4 regions of the Paenibacillus sp. FSL E2-0201 genome follow, and region 4 is predicted to be linked to each of the others. Evidence: riboswitches for the same ligand, from Rfam matches in the RefSeq annotation. Region 4 holds a riboswitch; each other region holds the start of a gene.
What was found. Region 4 has a riboswitch for cyclic di-AMP ahead of NSU15_RS00545 (C40 family peptidase). Riboswitches for the same ligand answer to the same signal wherever they lie in the genome.
Positions count from the first base shown of each region.

Region 1: it holds a riboswitch for cyclic di-AMP, as region 4 does, so the genes downstream of both, NSU15_RS25930 (alpha/beta hydrolase) here and NSU15_RS00545 (C40 family peptidase) in region 4, are expected to answer to the same signal.
Region 2: it holds a riboswitch for cyclic di-AMP, as region 4 does, so the genes downstream of both, NSU15_RS02575 (hypothetical protein) here and NSU15_RS00545 (C40 family peptidase) in region 4, are expected to answer to the same signal.
Region 3: it holds a riboswitch for cyclic di-AMP, as region 4 does, so the genes downstream of both, NSU15_RS25470 (TrkH family potassium uptake protein) here and NSU15_RS00545 (C40 family peptidase) in region 4, are expected to answer to the same signal.

Region 1 is NZ_CP150154.1:5,770,978-5,774,615, forward strand. Features, by position in the region: gene selD (selenide, water dikinase SelD) at 1-297, opposite strand, end outside; gene NSU15_RS25930 (alpha/beta hydrolase) at 670-1,479, opposite strand; cyclic di-AMP (ydaO/yuaA leader) riboswitch at 1,586-1,772, opposite strand; gene NSU15_RS25935 (hypothetical protein) at 1,994-2,167, opposite strand; gene NSU15_RS25940 (Nif3-like dinuclear metal center hexameric protein) at 2,252-3,046, opposite strand; gene NSU15_RS25945 (endo-1,4-beta-xylanase) at 3,154-3,638, opposite strand, start outside.
Region 2 is NZ_CP150154.1:562,294-565,931, reverse strand. Features, by position in the region: gene kdpA (potassium-transporting ATPase subunit KdpA) at 1-1,047, opposite strand, end outside; gene NSU15_RS02575 (hypothetical protein) at 1,264-1,680, opposite strand; cyclic di-AMP (ydaO/yuaA leader) riboswitch at 1,871-2,061, opposite strand; cyclic di-AMP (ydaO/yuaA leader) riboswitch at 2,482-2,647, shown strand; gene NSU15_RS02570 (hypothetical protein) at 2,780-3,271, shown strand; gene NSU15_RS02565 (hypothetical protein) at 3,288-3,638, shown strand, end outside.
Region 3 is NZ_CP150154.1:5,664,382-5,668,019, forward strand. Features, by position in the region: gene NSU15_RS25465 (TrkA family potassium uptake protein) at 1-57, opposite strand, end outside; gene NSU15_RS25470 (TrkH family potassium uptake protein) at 71-1,366, opposite strand; cyclic di-AMP (ydaO/yuaA leader) riboswitch at 1,503-1,682, opposite strand; gene NSU15_RS25475 (CPBP family intramembrane glutamic endopeptidase) at 1,997-3,638, shown strand, end outside.
Region 4 is NZ_CP150154.1:113,702-117,339, reverse strand. Features, by position in the region: gene NSU15_RS00555 (M1 family metallopeptidase) at 1-903, shown strand, start outside; gene NSU15_RS00550 (hypothetical protein) at 948-1,745, shown strand; cyclic di-AMP (ydaO/yuaA leader) riboswitch at 1,960-2,098, shown strand; gene NSU15_RS00545 (C40 family peptidase) at 2,152-2,580, shown strand; cyclic di-AMP (ydaO/yuaA leader) riboswitch at 2,940-3,081, shown strand; gene NSU15_RS00540 (C40 family peptidase) at 3,087-3,578, shown strand.

The DNA of each region.
Region 1 (3,638 bases), 1.1 Mb from region 4:
CTTACCACCCATAGCATAAATGTCACTTAACGCATTGGCTGCTGCAATTTGCCCAAAGGAATAAGGGTCGTCCACGATCGGTGTGAAAAAATCAACAGTTTGCACTAACGCGAGTTCATCGCTTAAACGATACACGCCTGCATCATCACTAGTATCCAAACCTACAAGTAGATCCGGGTTAGGAACGGTTGGTGGCAGACTGCGAATAACCTGCATGAGATCGGCGGGACCGATTTTGCAGCCGCAGCCTCCTTTTGAAGATAATGAAGTCAATTTTATAGTTTCGGCTTGAGACATCATGACTCAGCTCCTTTAGATAGTTAATATCGAATACCTTTAATCTTACATCAGTAGACAGCAATGTACAAAATGCAAAGCTACCGATTGGATTTCATTATTCTGTTCTTTGAGAAGGTGCTACGGGTGGTATTCTTTCGATTAATAGTATGCTAAAGGCTGGCTCATTCGTAGATTTCGCTACTTTGAGCCAGCCTTTAGTTCGATACTCTGTACTTTAGGGAGGTTTTCCCTATAATACTATACAAAAGAACGTCCCACAGCCAGTTCATACTCCCAGCTATGGAACGCCCTCATTTCTTGCTTAAACGTTAGCCGATCATTAAAACTCTGAAGAGGTTTTTGCAATCTAAGGTGCTTTCTCTACTAGGATTAACTGATCTGCTGAGCATCCTGATGTTTCTCCAAAAAACGCTGAAGAATAGCATTAAATTTCTCCGGCTGACACAGATTACTAGGATCTAATGCGTTAGGAATGATCGCTAACTGAGCATGCGGCAGCTGAGACACCATATCCTTCATACAGTTGACACCAAATTCACTAAAGTCACCGACTATACATAACGCGGGACGTTTAAAAGACTTTAAGCATCTAGTGTAATCTACATGACTCGTAGCCAGCCTTTGACGATACAATTCCCGTGGACGTTTGTCGAGAAGTCCTCTTCTAATCTCGTTATAGGCCAGGTTCCAGCGTTCGCGATACATCATACGAATCGAAGGCAGTACAAGCTCGCTAGGAGCGTAATACATTAACCAACTACAATATGCAGCCATAAGCTGAATTTTACCTACTATTGTTGATGCATGACTTCTACAAAAGCTATCCGCGACAACAATCGCCTTTACCCGTTCCGGGTATTGTTTCGCAATATGTTGAACGACGAGCCCCCCATAGGCGCTCCCGACAAAAACCGCCTCACGAATGCCCAAATCATTCAATAGCATAATTATATCTAGGCATTGCGTTTCAATAATCTCGTTTGGAGCCTGCAGCAATTCACCTGATTTGCCATTCCCCCGTAAATCGCACAGAATCACTTTATATTTATCAGAAAAATACTCTAATTGTGGTTTAAACATGCTATGTGTTAATCCATGTCCATGGATAAACACAACCGGAGTCCCTGTTCCAATGATTTCGTAATAGAGCGAAGTTCCATTCAGTTTAGCAATAGGCAAAATTAACACCTCTTTCACAGGTAAGTTCTATATCTATATGTGCTTATAAACGCAGCAAAAAACCACAGAGGGATTCTCTGTGGCTATTCATCATCAAATACGCCATTCATCCTCTCTCCATACGCTTACGAGGTTAGCTGTCGGATTCGGGCAGTGAGAGTTGCCCTACCTGTATGGATGCACTATTAAGCATCTGTAACAGGATTCACCCCATAACTAGTACCGACTGTCATATCGATTTCCAGTTGTTGGTTCCCCCGCTTTCCTTAACGGAAATTAAGCGGACTTCTTATGTAATTGTCAGTTATGTGATGAATCATACTCCGTGTAAGGTTTCTTGTAAAGTTGAGCCCTGGGCAAAATAATGATGAAAGCCATGCTTTTCATTTCATATTGAGCATACTCTTCGTTTTCTCTTTCTATTGCTCTTGTTTACTCGGTTTATTAAGAAAAAGTCGAGCGGTCATCAGAGATCAATCCCTGAACCACTCGGCTTCTTTATACAATCATTCGGCTACAACAGATCGGCGTTTTTCAATGCATGCTCCCAGCTCGGAAAAAAGAACAGCGCACTTCTCATAAGATCAGGATCGCTTTGCTTCACTTGTTTTTTGCTGATCGAGCTTCCGTCAGTTTGAAGCTTTTTGATACGACTTAACACTTCATCAGCCTCCAAAGGAATTTCCATTGAAACACTCCTTTCTCAGTGACCTGGTTTCCAATCATTTTCTCCATAATATGCAAATTTATTCTTCATTTCGATTTATAAGGATTAAAGCAGCTGATAGATCGGTTGTTCTGCAATAAAATAAGTAGGAATCATTGGATATTTTTCTGCCAAAACTTCAGCTAAATATTTCATTCCCGGGGCTTCACTCTCCGCATGACCTAACATAATCAGCGCATTCGATCTACCTTGATGTACTGCATCCCTCACATATTCCGGAGTTTCCCATTCTGGCCCTTCGCCAGCAATCAGTAAATCAAGATTGTGCTGATTAAAAAGAGGGATAGCCATTGTCCCGCCTCCTCTGTAACCCACTGATATCCCCACATGTCTGCATACCTGGGATAGGTCACCGGCAACACGTACATAGGGGATTCCTAGTTTTCTTTTTATGTACTGAGCCGCTTCACTTACTGTCATCGCAGGAATCGTTAGGATTGTAGTAGCGGGTTGCTGCTCATCCACATAAGCTGACCACTCAAGCTCTCGCAGCAAGCCCACCATGATCCCATCCGGTTTATAACGATGCCAATAATCATGATAACGAAAAATAGCCATTTCAGAACGTTTGATCAAACTCAGTTTCGTGCGATAAACAGCGTCATCCTCTAACCACTCACTCGTCTCATGGTGACTGTAATACACACCTTCATGTGTGATCAGCAAATTGGCGTTCAGAGCCATTGCTCGTTCCACAACATATTGCGTAGCGCAAAATGCTGTAACTATCCCTGTAACCACCGTTTTTGGATTTCCTGGCCTAAGTGTATCTACAGTCCCATCTATCTGTTCCTCAGTTCCCCTTAAATCTTCCAGTATTGTTCTTATCGTAATATTCACCGTAACCCTCCCTTTGAGTTTCATTCTTCTGATCTACAAGCAAATAAAAAACCCGCCCTTATTCAATATAAGGACGGGTTATTTACTACTTGAGCAGCTTACCCGCTCTATAATTTTGGGGCAGAGCCGATAATACGGTGAAAGGCTGGCTTCGGATGATGCTCTTCATCGAATAAGAAGGGCCAGTTCTTCCGGCCACGAACAGGGAAATCATCTAGCCAGGTATAGTCATCCGCTGCTCCCCAGAACGTGACTGAACTAATCACGTCGCGGTATTCTCTCAGCAGTGCGAACATCGCTTCATATCGATCTGCTTGAAGTTCGAGCAGATCAGCAGGTACTGTCTTTAAGTCCATTCGTTTGTCTTCAAAACGGAACATGGATACATCCAGCTCAGTCAATTGAAGCTGCAGTCCTAACGAGGCATATTTCTCAATCGCAGCACGAATATCATCAAGATTCGGATCGTATAGATTCCAGTGTGCCTGCAATCCGACGCCATGGATCGGCACCTCTTGATCCAATAGCGACTTCACCAGTTCATAGATTTTGTCACGCTTTAAGGGATGGGATTCATTATAGTCATTGTAGA
Region 2 (3,638 bases), 450 kb from region 4:
ATTGTTAACACTACCTGTCGTAGCTGCGGTTGTTACTGAAGTAAACAAGGAAGACTGCGGAATGCCGAAGCGTACCTCTTTACCCTCCATGCTGCCTTGTGAAGATTCGATTCCTAGTGCATTGATCGCCGGATTACCCTTTGATTCAGCATAATAGTTCAGTCCCAGCAGTAGTACGAACAAGGTCATCATTGCGGTAAAAATAACCCAGCCCTGACGTTTGTTCTTAGCAAACAGTCCGTACATATAAGGGAGCGAAGCTGGCAGCATCCACATAGAAAGAATCTCCAGCACGTTCGTAAGTGGATTAGGATTCTCAAAAGGATGCGATGAATTGGCCCCGAAGAAGCCGCCTCCGTTCGTGCCCAAATGCTTGATCGATTCCAGAGAAGCTACTGGACCGATAGCAATCTGTTGCGTTTGCCCCTCTAGTGTAGTGACTTCAAGTGATGGCTTGAGGGTTTGCGGCACATGTAATCCTACCAGTACCAATGAAACCAGCAGAGCCAGCGGAATGAACACACGAATATGTGCTTTGACGAAATCCTCGAAGAAGTTCCCGACTGATTTGCGTCCTGTGATCCCTCTGACAAAAGCAACCGCAACTGAAAATCCGCTCGCTGCAGACGTGAACATCATCATCGTGATGACAGCCATTTGTGAAAAATACGAAAGTCCCGTCTCCCCGCTGTAATGCTGCAGGTTTGTATTAGTCATAAAGCTGATCACCGTATTGAACGAAAGCGTCTGTTCCATATCCGCAATTCCATTCGGATTTAGCGGTAAACCCCGCTGCAATCGAAGAAAGATATAGCTGAAAGTAACCAGTACGATATTCGTTAAAACAAAGCTGAGCGCATACTTTTTCCAGGACATACCTTCCCGTTTTTTCAGTCCGATCAGCTTATAAATCCCTTTTTCCACGCCTCCAAACCATCGATCCGTACGATTGGGTTCATTAGAAAATACATGATATAAATACGTGCCCATCGGCTTAACCAGCAAGATGAGAATGACGATTACAGCTACGATTTGCAAAATGCCCATGAATGCCCCTCCTTAAAATTTCTCCGGATGAATCAATGCGTAAACAAGATATAAAAACAGCAGTAGGGTAACAGCGATGACTAGAATCACAGCTTATCCCTCCCTGTATCCTCAACTACACCTGCGCACCAGCGCATAAATCCATAAAACAACCCGTAAATTACAGCTAACGAAGCCACCATATACAGATCCATCATATCTCCCGCACTCCTTCTTTTATCCTTGATGAGGTGATTTATCGATCAGAAAATCAGCATCTCCACTGTGGGAATAGATTACATAACTTGCACCAAGTCTTTTATAGACCAATCTAGGATTTATTGAGCTTGTGATCACAAAAATCGGCTGCGTCGTCCAGGTGCGGCACATCTGAATGTAGCGGCAGCATAACGTAAAGCTGCTCTCGAACAGATATACCCGGCCTACCGGGAACGGCGGGCGAAACCAAGTATTCTGATGGCGGGTATCTACTAGAACGACTTTCTCAATCCCCATCTCTTCAAGTAGGGACTTCTCAGGCAAGTTGTTGGTCAATCCCGCCATCTTAATGCCTCTAAATTTTAGAAGCTTAATAAAATGTTCTCCTGCCTTCGTTGGCGCACATACCAGTACATATTCATTCTGATCTGTCATCTCTTATTCTCCTCAAATGCTTTGCTTGTAAGATCAGAGCTTGATCACCCTGGTCTTGAAAGAAAAGCTACCGCTAATGATGAATATAACGACCTCTTCCTGAGGTTTTCCATAAATGCTTTGCTTAAAAAAGCACAGCAAAAAGCCACAAAGGATTCTCCTCTGTGGCTCGCTAGCGGTCACATTGCACTCATCCTCTCTCCATACGCTTACGAGGTTAGCTGTCGGATTCGGGCGGTGAGAGTCGCCCTACCTGTAGAGGATGCGAGCTCACTCGCATCCTCTACAGGATTCACCCCATAACCGGCTTCCGACTCTCACATCGTCTGCCGATTGTTGGTTCCCCCGCTTTCCTTACCGGAAATTAAGCGGATCAAATATTCGATTGTTGTTGAAACAGGAGTAATCATACCCTTATGCAGGAAGTATTGTAAAACGTGATTGATGCCAAAATAATGCAAATTAAAAACTATTTTCGCATTGGATAGCGCTTACTTGATATTCAATCTCTCTATATCTCTTGTTTACTCGAATTTGAATCAATTAGCGAAAAGCGGACGGACTCTGTGATTTTATTCACCACAGCTGGAGAAATCACCAAAAATCGCCTATATAGGAAAGGAAACGAGAAGTCGAGATTAAACGAGGAAGAAGCTCGATAACACGCAATAAATACCTATTTGGCAGGATTTTTCGTCGCAGTTGGTAGGATACGGTTCAAATTGCGCTCAAAAGAACACTTTCTGCTTTTACAGAAACACCTTGAAAAGAGTATGATTCGGATTGAATCTATTTCACGAAATACAATCAACGCTGAGTTCCTGTATTTGCAGGGAACGGGGGAACCATCGGGCCACATGGCCTACTTGGGGTGAATCCGAAGGAGACTGTTCAAGTCTCACATAGGTAGGGCGACTCTCACCGTCCGAATCCGACAGCTAACCTCGTAAGCGTAAAGAGAGAGACCCTTGATCCGCCACGCTTTGGCACAGGTGTGTATGCCTGTATTCCAAAACCGCAGCAGAGGTCCTCCTCTTGCTGCGGTTTTTGCGTTACCTGAACCTACCCGGGTAATAGCATGCTGGACGGGGTGAAAGGAATGAAACACTATTATTGGGGAATTCAGCAAGGGCTGCTTGAGCCGATAAGTCTAAATTATGTTTGCTTTGGAGCGTTATGGTTCGAAGAGGATCATCACAGAACTATTGTCGGCTATGCATTTGGTCAGAACCAAATTGAATCCTTGCGCCATTTCAGCAGCCCTTCTACTTGTGAGTACTGTATGGACCGAAGAATTATATACGAAATATATAAAAGTATCAGAGAAAAGCAGCAGCTGCAGGATTGGTCCGCACACCAATGTTTTCCGTGGCTCGCCCCCTTTAAGAAACCTTGGAAGGACGTTGCTATTGGTTGGTACGTAATGAGATCCCGCAGCACCTTCCCCTTACATTTATCCATTATACGTAAACAGAAATTCCGACTATGGCTGGAGCATGCCGCAGTCTGTGAGAACGAAGCTGAAATGCTCGCCTGTATAGAGAAGGCTAACCTTACTCACCATGTTGAGCTTAAGCTTTTGGAACCCTAGGGAGGAGAAACTTGTCATGGACCAGCGAAGACTATCTCGCATTGAAGTATTCGTCTTTGATTCACCTGAGCCTATTCACTATGGAATGGAGGCTGATCCAGGCAGCCGGTATGGCATCCTGAAACTTACCTGTAAAGGGGGTAGCAGCTGGGGGGCATGTCTTATCTCAGCCAATACTAATACCTTCGACCTTATTAAATGGAGTTCTTTTCTCAGAATGATATACCACTGCCGGCTTGAGGAAGCGATAGATAAAGTACGTACCCATGGTTCAGAGTGGGATCAGACTCAGTTTGAGCTAGTGCAAGATGCTTTACAGGATTTAAAAGCCAAGCTGCAGGGTAAATCATTGGCAGATCATATTGAG
Region 3 (3,638 bases), 1.2 Mb from region 4:
CGCGAGACTTGAACCGAAGCGGCCTAAGCCGATTACTACAAATTGCTGTGCTTTCATTTCGGATTAACTCCTATCCAATAATTATTTTACCTTCTGGGTGCTTATACAATGGTTTTCCCTGCTTTGGTCCAAGCGCATACACTAACGTTAATGGACCCAGCCGACCCGCAAACATCGTCAGACAAATCAGAATCTTGCCGATAACAGACAGTTCAGGTGTCAGCCCCATACTTAGTCCAACCGTTGCAAAGGCTGAGGTCGTCTCAAATAGTATTGCTAAGAAATTACTATCCTCTGTTGTGGACAGTAACATCGACACAGAGAGGACCAATAGTAAAGCCAGTAAAGTTAACGTCAACGCTTTATAGATACGCTCCTGCGCCAATCGATAACGGAACAGCACAACATCTTCACGCCCGCGAAGCATCGCGATTACTGCACCAATCATAATCGTAAAGGTCGTAGTCTTGACCCCACCGCCTGTTGAACCCGGTGATGCTCCAATAAACATAAGGATAACCATAAAGAACTGTGAGGCTTGCCGCAGTCCGGCAATATCCACCGTGTTGGCACCAGCGGTTCGGGGCGATACAGACTGAAAGAATGCGGATAATATTTTGCCGCCGAGATTCAGATCACCCAGTGTGCGCTGATTCGTAAATTCAAATATAAAAATAACCAAAGCACCAATAACAATAAGCCCAGCCGTGGTAGAGAGTACAACTTTGCTATGCAAAGACAATTTACGTTTTACACGAAACTCCACCAGATCAGACATGACAATAAAACCAATACCGCCGGAGACAATCAGAAACATCACCACAATATTCACTAGCGGGTCATATACATAGTCGGTTAAACTCCGAAAATCCCCAAAAATATCAAATCCAGCATTATTAAACATGGACACTGCATGAAATATTCCAAAATAAATGGCCTTTCCCAGCGGCATATCAAACGCCCAACGTATGGACAGCAGCACCGCTGCACAACCCTCAATGACTAATGAATAAATAAGTACTCTTCGGATCAGTCGAACAATCCCCTCCATAGAACCTTGGTTCATGGCTTCCTGCAGGATTAACCTGTCCCGCAAAGAGATTTTGCGTTTCATCATCATGGCAAATAAGGTGGCCATTGTCATAAAACCTAAGCCGCCAACCTGGATAAGCACCATAATCACGGTTTTCCCAAAAATGGTGAATGTCGTCCCGGTGTCCAGTACCACGAGTCCTGTCACACAGGTTGCCGATGTAGCAGTAAACAACGCATCAATAAAACTCACTGCATTCTTACTAGTACTCGAAATGGGAAGCATAAGCAGCAAGGCGCCTATCAGAATAATCGATGCAAAACCGAGCACCATAATCTGAGGCGGAGAGAGCTTCAGAAACTTTGATTCAGAAACTCTGCGAAACTGTGAAGCCACTATGCTCACCCTCTTATCTTAATTTAAAGAATTCCAACAAAAAAAGCACTGGAAAACCAATGCTACCCTTGGTTCCTGCAGTAAATTAGCCTACGAGGTTAGCTGACGGATTCGGACTGTGCAGGCTGCCCTATTCGTTCCTAGAACGAAATTCACCCCTGATGAATAAAGTCACCTTTTACGGCGTATACTCATCTTTTCATTACTTCTTATGGTTCCCCCGTTTTCACCTGAAATTCGGCTATATACAATTGCATACAAATTATATCTGTTATTTCGATAAATCACAAAGACACAATTAATGGTGATTCATATGAAAAATGCGGTTTGGAGAGGATGTACCAGAAGGAGTGCCTTTTCTCATCACTTTTCCGTGTTTTCCCTGCAATTGCATCGTTTTTCATGAAAAATGAAGAAATGATCACTTTAAATTCATGGTATATATTCAGTTTCCTATTCTATAATATCTCTATTACCCATAAAAAAAATATACGATGATTTTTGTAACTAACATGGCACTAATACTATAATGGAACATAACATTGTCAGTTTACAAGGAGGCGTTACATGAATCCCGTTGGCCAGCCCTTACAGCAACGTGCCCTCTCCAAGAGGCTCATCATCTCGGGCATTATCGGTCTTATTCTATTTATTATGTTTCAGATTGCCCCCTCGGTGCTAAATAGCCCTGCCGGGGAAGATACTACCGTCATCAGTAAGGCGGAAGCCCGCGACAAAGCGATATCATTTGCGGAACAAAAGTTAAACTATACCAAAGCACCAAACGATCAGTGGAATGTACTTTATGAAACGGATTCTTCCTTTTACGGTTATATGTCCCGCGAGAAGCTTTTGGAGGACTATACAAAAAAGAAATTGGATCAACGATATCCTTTTGACATCTTTCGTGTAACACTTAGTCCTTCAGCGGAACAAGAGCCACTGATCTCCGTTGACCTCAATATGTATACTGGCGCAGTTGTCGCCTTCACACAAGGAGCAGAAGGATCATCTGCAGAATTGCCAAGCAATGTAACCACTGGCGCAAAAGAAGAGGACAAGGGTGCTGACTTGTCTTTGGCACAAAAAGAAAATCTTGCCCGCCCCTGGCTTCAGGAATGGGATGTGAATCCCGCCAAGCTGCAAATTGAATCGAATGCAGGAAACTATGGGCTCGTGTATACTGACCGTTCCGTTCAGATCGGCGAATCCTTGCTTCACTATTATTTCGATTTCGCTGACGAACAGGTATCCAGCTTTAAAGCCGGATTTACTGCTCCAGCTTGGCATACCTCCTACGTGAAGGACCAGACCTCTCTCGCGGAAAAGCTTACTCTATTCGGTTACGGTCTGCCTACCTTAGCTTTAGGAATTTTGGCACTCATCTACAGCATACTTAGAAAAGAACATACCTCCTTTAAGCGCGGAATTTTCCTAAGCTCGGCTTATTTTGTAATCATGATGATCAGCACCTATAATATGCTTCCTGAATCTTCGGGCGAAGGACTCGAGGCTCAGATCACTTCCGTCATTATGTTCATCATTTATGCCTTATATAGCCTGCTAATGTCCTCCCTGCTCTATTTCTCTTTAGTTGGAGGGGACGGCCTTTGGAAAAAAGAAGAGTGGATGAACCCATGGCCTCGTGCTAAAGAGCCTGGCTATGGTAAATACGTGCTGGATAGTATCCGGGCTGGATACATCTGGGCATTCGTGCTACTAGGGGTACAGACCCTTATGTTCATCGTATTATCATTGACTTTGCAGAACTGGTCCACTACTGACGCTACTCAATCTCCTTACAACATGAGATATGCTTGGCTGCTGCCTATCGTTGCATGGCTCGCCGGGTTATCCGAGGAAGCTATTTATCGTTTTTTCGGAATCCCTATGTTGAAAAAGGTGTTCCGGAGCACGTTCATCGCTTGCCTGATCACTACGCTGATATGGGCGTTTGGTCATACACTTTATCCGATCTACCCTATCAGCTCCCGTCCTATTGAGCTTACCGTGATCGGGCTGCTCTTCAGCTATATTTTCCTTCGTTACGGCTTTATTGCCGTCATGTTCAGTCATGTCGTGTTTGACAGCATTCTGATGGGCGCTACGCTGATCTTTATGAAGGAAAGCGTGAATGTCGGAGCAGGTATCTTCGCGATTATCATGCCGTTCATAGTCGCCTACATTGTCTACCGGTTTAATCCACCAC
Region 4 (3,638 bases):
ATCGTTCCACCTAAGGAGGGCAATGGTGCAGGAGGAATGGAGTATCCTACGCTCATTACAGCCTTTGGAGCCACGGACTCTTCACCTGATACTTCACTTGAGAGAACCGTCGTTCATGAAATTGGCCATCAATACTTCTACGGTATGGTCGCCAGCAATGAATTCGAAGAGGCTTGGTTAGACGAAAGCTTCACTTCTTACGCTGAAGACAAACTCATGGAGCAGGAATATGGTGTCAAAGCTAATCTCCCTCTGCAATCTAGCCTGGTGACCAAATCAGAGCCGCTGAACTTAGAGACATGGAAATATGACGGGGCAGAATCGTATAGCCGAAATGTATATATTCGCGGAAAGCTAGTACTTAAGGATATTGAACGCCAAGTAGGCGCTAAAGCAATGAACAGTATCATGTCTACTTACGCACGTAAATTCCGTTTCCAGCATCCCACTACATCTGATTTTCAAAAAGTCGTTGAGAAGGTAACCAAAAAATCGTGGCAGCCTTATTTCGAGGATTATGTTTATGGTGGCGGTGCTCCTGATTTCTCAGTAGATACGATTACGATTAAAAAGAATGGCAGCAGCGAGGCTCAGAGCTACGAATCCATAGTGAAAATTACAAACAAAGGGAGTCATTACGTTGACGTTCCCATTAAATTCACATTCGCTGACGGTTCTGCGGCAGAGCGGGTCTGGAACGGTGAAGGAGCAGAGACTACGTTTCAGCTGTTAAGCGATAAACTTCTCCTCTCTGCTGAGATTGATCCTGAGCATACCGTTCTTTTAGAAAACAAACATCTTAATAACTTCAGACTGGCGGAAATAGAGCCTAAAACGCTCTCCCGCTGGACATTAAGTGTAACTAAACTAGTTGAAACCGTGCTCGGAACTCTTGTCTGGTGAGGTGAATGATTGTGAGAACATCGATAACCCGCGGCTGGCAAAGCATGAAGGAGCAATTTTATATTCTGATTCTGCTCTTCATCTATCGACTGCTCTGGGGCTACTTTATGTACGGCTTCATCCGGTCTGCTATCGTTCCAATTCTAATACGCTATCCAGATAAAGACGCTGGAGGCAGCGGAATGGGCAGACTACTCTATTACGTCGAAGGGCAGTTCAGCTTGAACACAGATCCTGCGATACGTACTTGGTTATGGATGTTCCTAGGGCTTGTTATCTTGCGACTGCTACTCTCCCCCTTCATAAGGGCAGGATTACTGCATGAACTCCATCAGGAGCGAAAAGGAGAGCGTGGCCTGTTCTTTTTTCCCGGCATGAAGCTTTATGGATTGCCAGTGTTTATCTTTAGTTTAATCGAATGGGTACTGGCTCTACTTCCGTTATACTGGCTTGCTCCAAAAATGTACGGGCTATTCTTGTCCTCCTTTCTAGACTACTCTTTGTTGCTTCATCTAGTTCCATACGTATTGGCATGGCTTATATACATCTTTATCGTGCGCCTGTTCCTTCTATATATGCAGTTTGGTTATACCAGCGGCACGGGGATGTTCTCCTCCCTATTCATTTGTTTGAAGTCGCTGATTCCAGCAATAGGCATTTCAATCATACTTGGCGCAGCAGGCCTAGTCCTTTTGCTAGTGTGCGGACTAACGGGTATCTTCTGTCCTGGCCTACCAGCACTTCTTATTCGTCAACTTTCATCACTGCCCTCAACACTCTTCAAAATGTGGGGGATTTCAGCTCAATATCATCTATGGCGCAGTAAAGCATTTCCACAATAATTTAAAGGCTTACAGCACATAATATAAGAGTCCCGGTTCCTGAATCAGGAGCTGGGACTCTTTCGCGTTATAGACAAATTATGAGGATTTGCAAAATCGTAAAGACTTTGTTACAATAAGTCCTGTTCCATTGGTAACAAGTTTGTAATCATTTGAAACGATTTCTACATAACTTCATGTATTTGTCGTAGTCTTGTCGATAAGTCACTATCTGGTGCATAAAACGCCGAATTCCTTGCACCGGGAAGTGGGGGAACCATATTTTGGGTGAATTGATCTCGCTTTGCAGTGATCATAGGGGAACCTTCTACCGAACCCTTAAGCTAACCTCACAGGCATTGGAAGGGGTACAATTTTTTTGAAGAATTTAAGAAAAGCATGCGTCGCTGCGGCGCTAGGACTTGTAATGGCGTTCTCTATTGGTGGAGGAAGTGCCTTTGCAGACTCTAAGATGGACAGTGTTATTTCAAAGACTATTGGAGTTGCCTATAAAACCGGAGGCACTAGTACTGCCGGGTTTGACTGTTCTGGATTTACTACGTATGTATTCAAGAAGGTGGGTCTTTCTTTGCCCCGTACTTCAAAAGCTCAATATAGTGTCGGAACTCCTGTAGCCAAAAGCAAATTGCGTTCAGGTGACCTAGTTTTCTTTAACACATTGGGCAACGGCGTATCCCATGTCGGCATTTATGTTGGAAACGGAAAATTCGCACAATCATCATCTTCATATGGCGTGACCATCACTTCACTTAGCCAGTCCTACTGGGCCAATCGCTACGTTGGTGCTAAAAGAGTAATGAGTACTTCCTCATATCAAGCTGTAGCCTACGATTAATACTTCCCCACAACTATAACCTCACAATTACATTATATAGACCTGGGTTTGATTATTGACTTAATCGAATCCAGGTTTTCTTTTGCCTTATTCTATTCTTTACACCACTAGAACGGACTTTAAACACTTTTATTTGATAAAAATTTCAATAAATATAAAAATTAGTTTAATATTATCGCTTACATATGCATTTTGTCTTTAAAAAAACGAATTTTTCTGCATGATTATGTTAAAAACGATTGCCAAGCGGCACTCTGTTTGTTACAATAACTGCAGTAAGATTTTAGTAACATTTTTGTAATCATTAAGTTGTTATTTACAAAGGTTTTGTCATGTATTGATTACAAGCTATTCCTAATCAACAGTATCAGCCGAGTTTCCTAACTATTAGGAAAACGGGGGAACCAACTTTGGGTGAATTGACCTCCATTTTTAGAGGGGTCATAGGGGACCTTCAACCGAACCCTTAAGCTAACCTCGTAGGCATCCGGAAGGGGTATAAACTTTTGAAGAAGAAGCTAGCAGCAGCAGTACTTAGCTTTTCCATTATTTTCACCATCGGAGCAGGAAGCGCTTTCGCGGATTCCAAAATGGATAAAGTGATCGACAAGACCATCGGAACTAAGTACGTATCCGGCGGCATCTCCACAAATGGATTTGATTGCTCCGGATTTACAATGTATGTATTTGATAAAATCGGTATCAATCTACCACACCAATCAGGTTCCCAGTATCAAATGGGTACTGCTATCTCCCAAGATGATTTAAGATCTGGAGATCTTGTATTCTTTAATACAAGTGGTAAGGGTGTCTCCCATGTCGGTATTTATGTCGGTGAAGGCAAGTTTGCACACGCATCTTCCTCACGCGGTGTAACGATTAGCTCCCTGAGTGATAGTTACTACGTGAAACGCTACATCGGTGCTAAACGGATTATGAGCACAGATGCTTATCATTCTGTTGCTTCTGAGACAGAAGATAATGATGATGTTCAATAAGTAAATCGTACATAGGCTCTTTTCCAAGATGTTGCTTCTTGGGGAAGAGCTTGTTTTTTT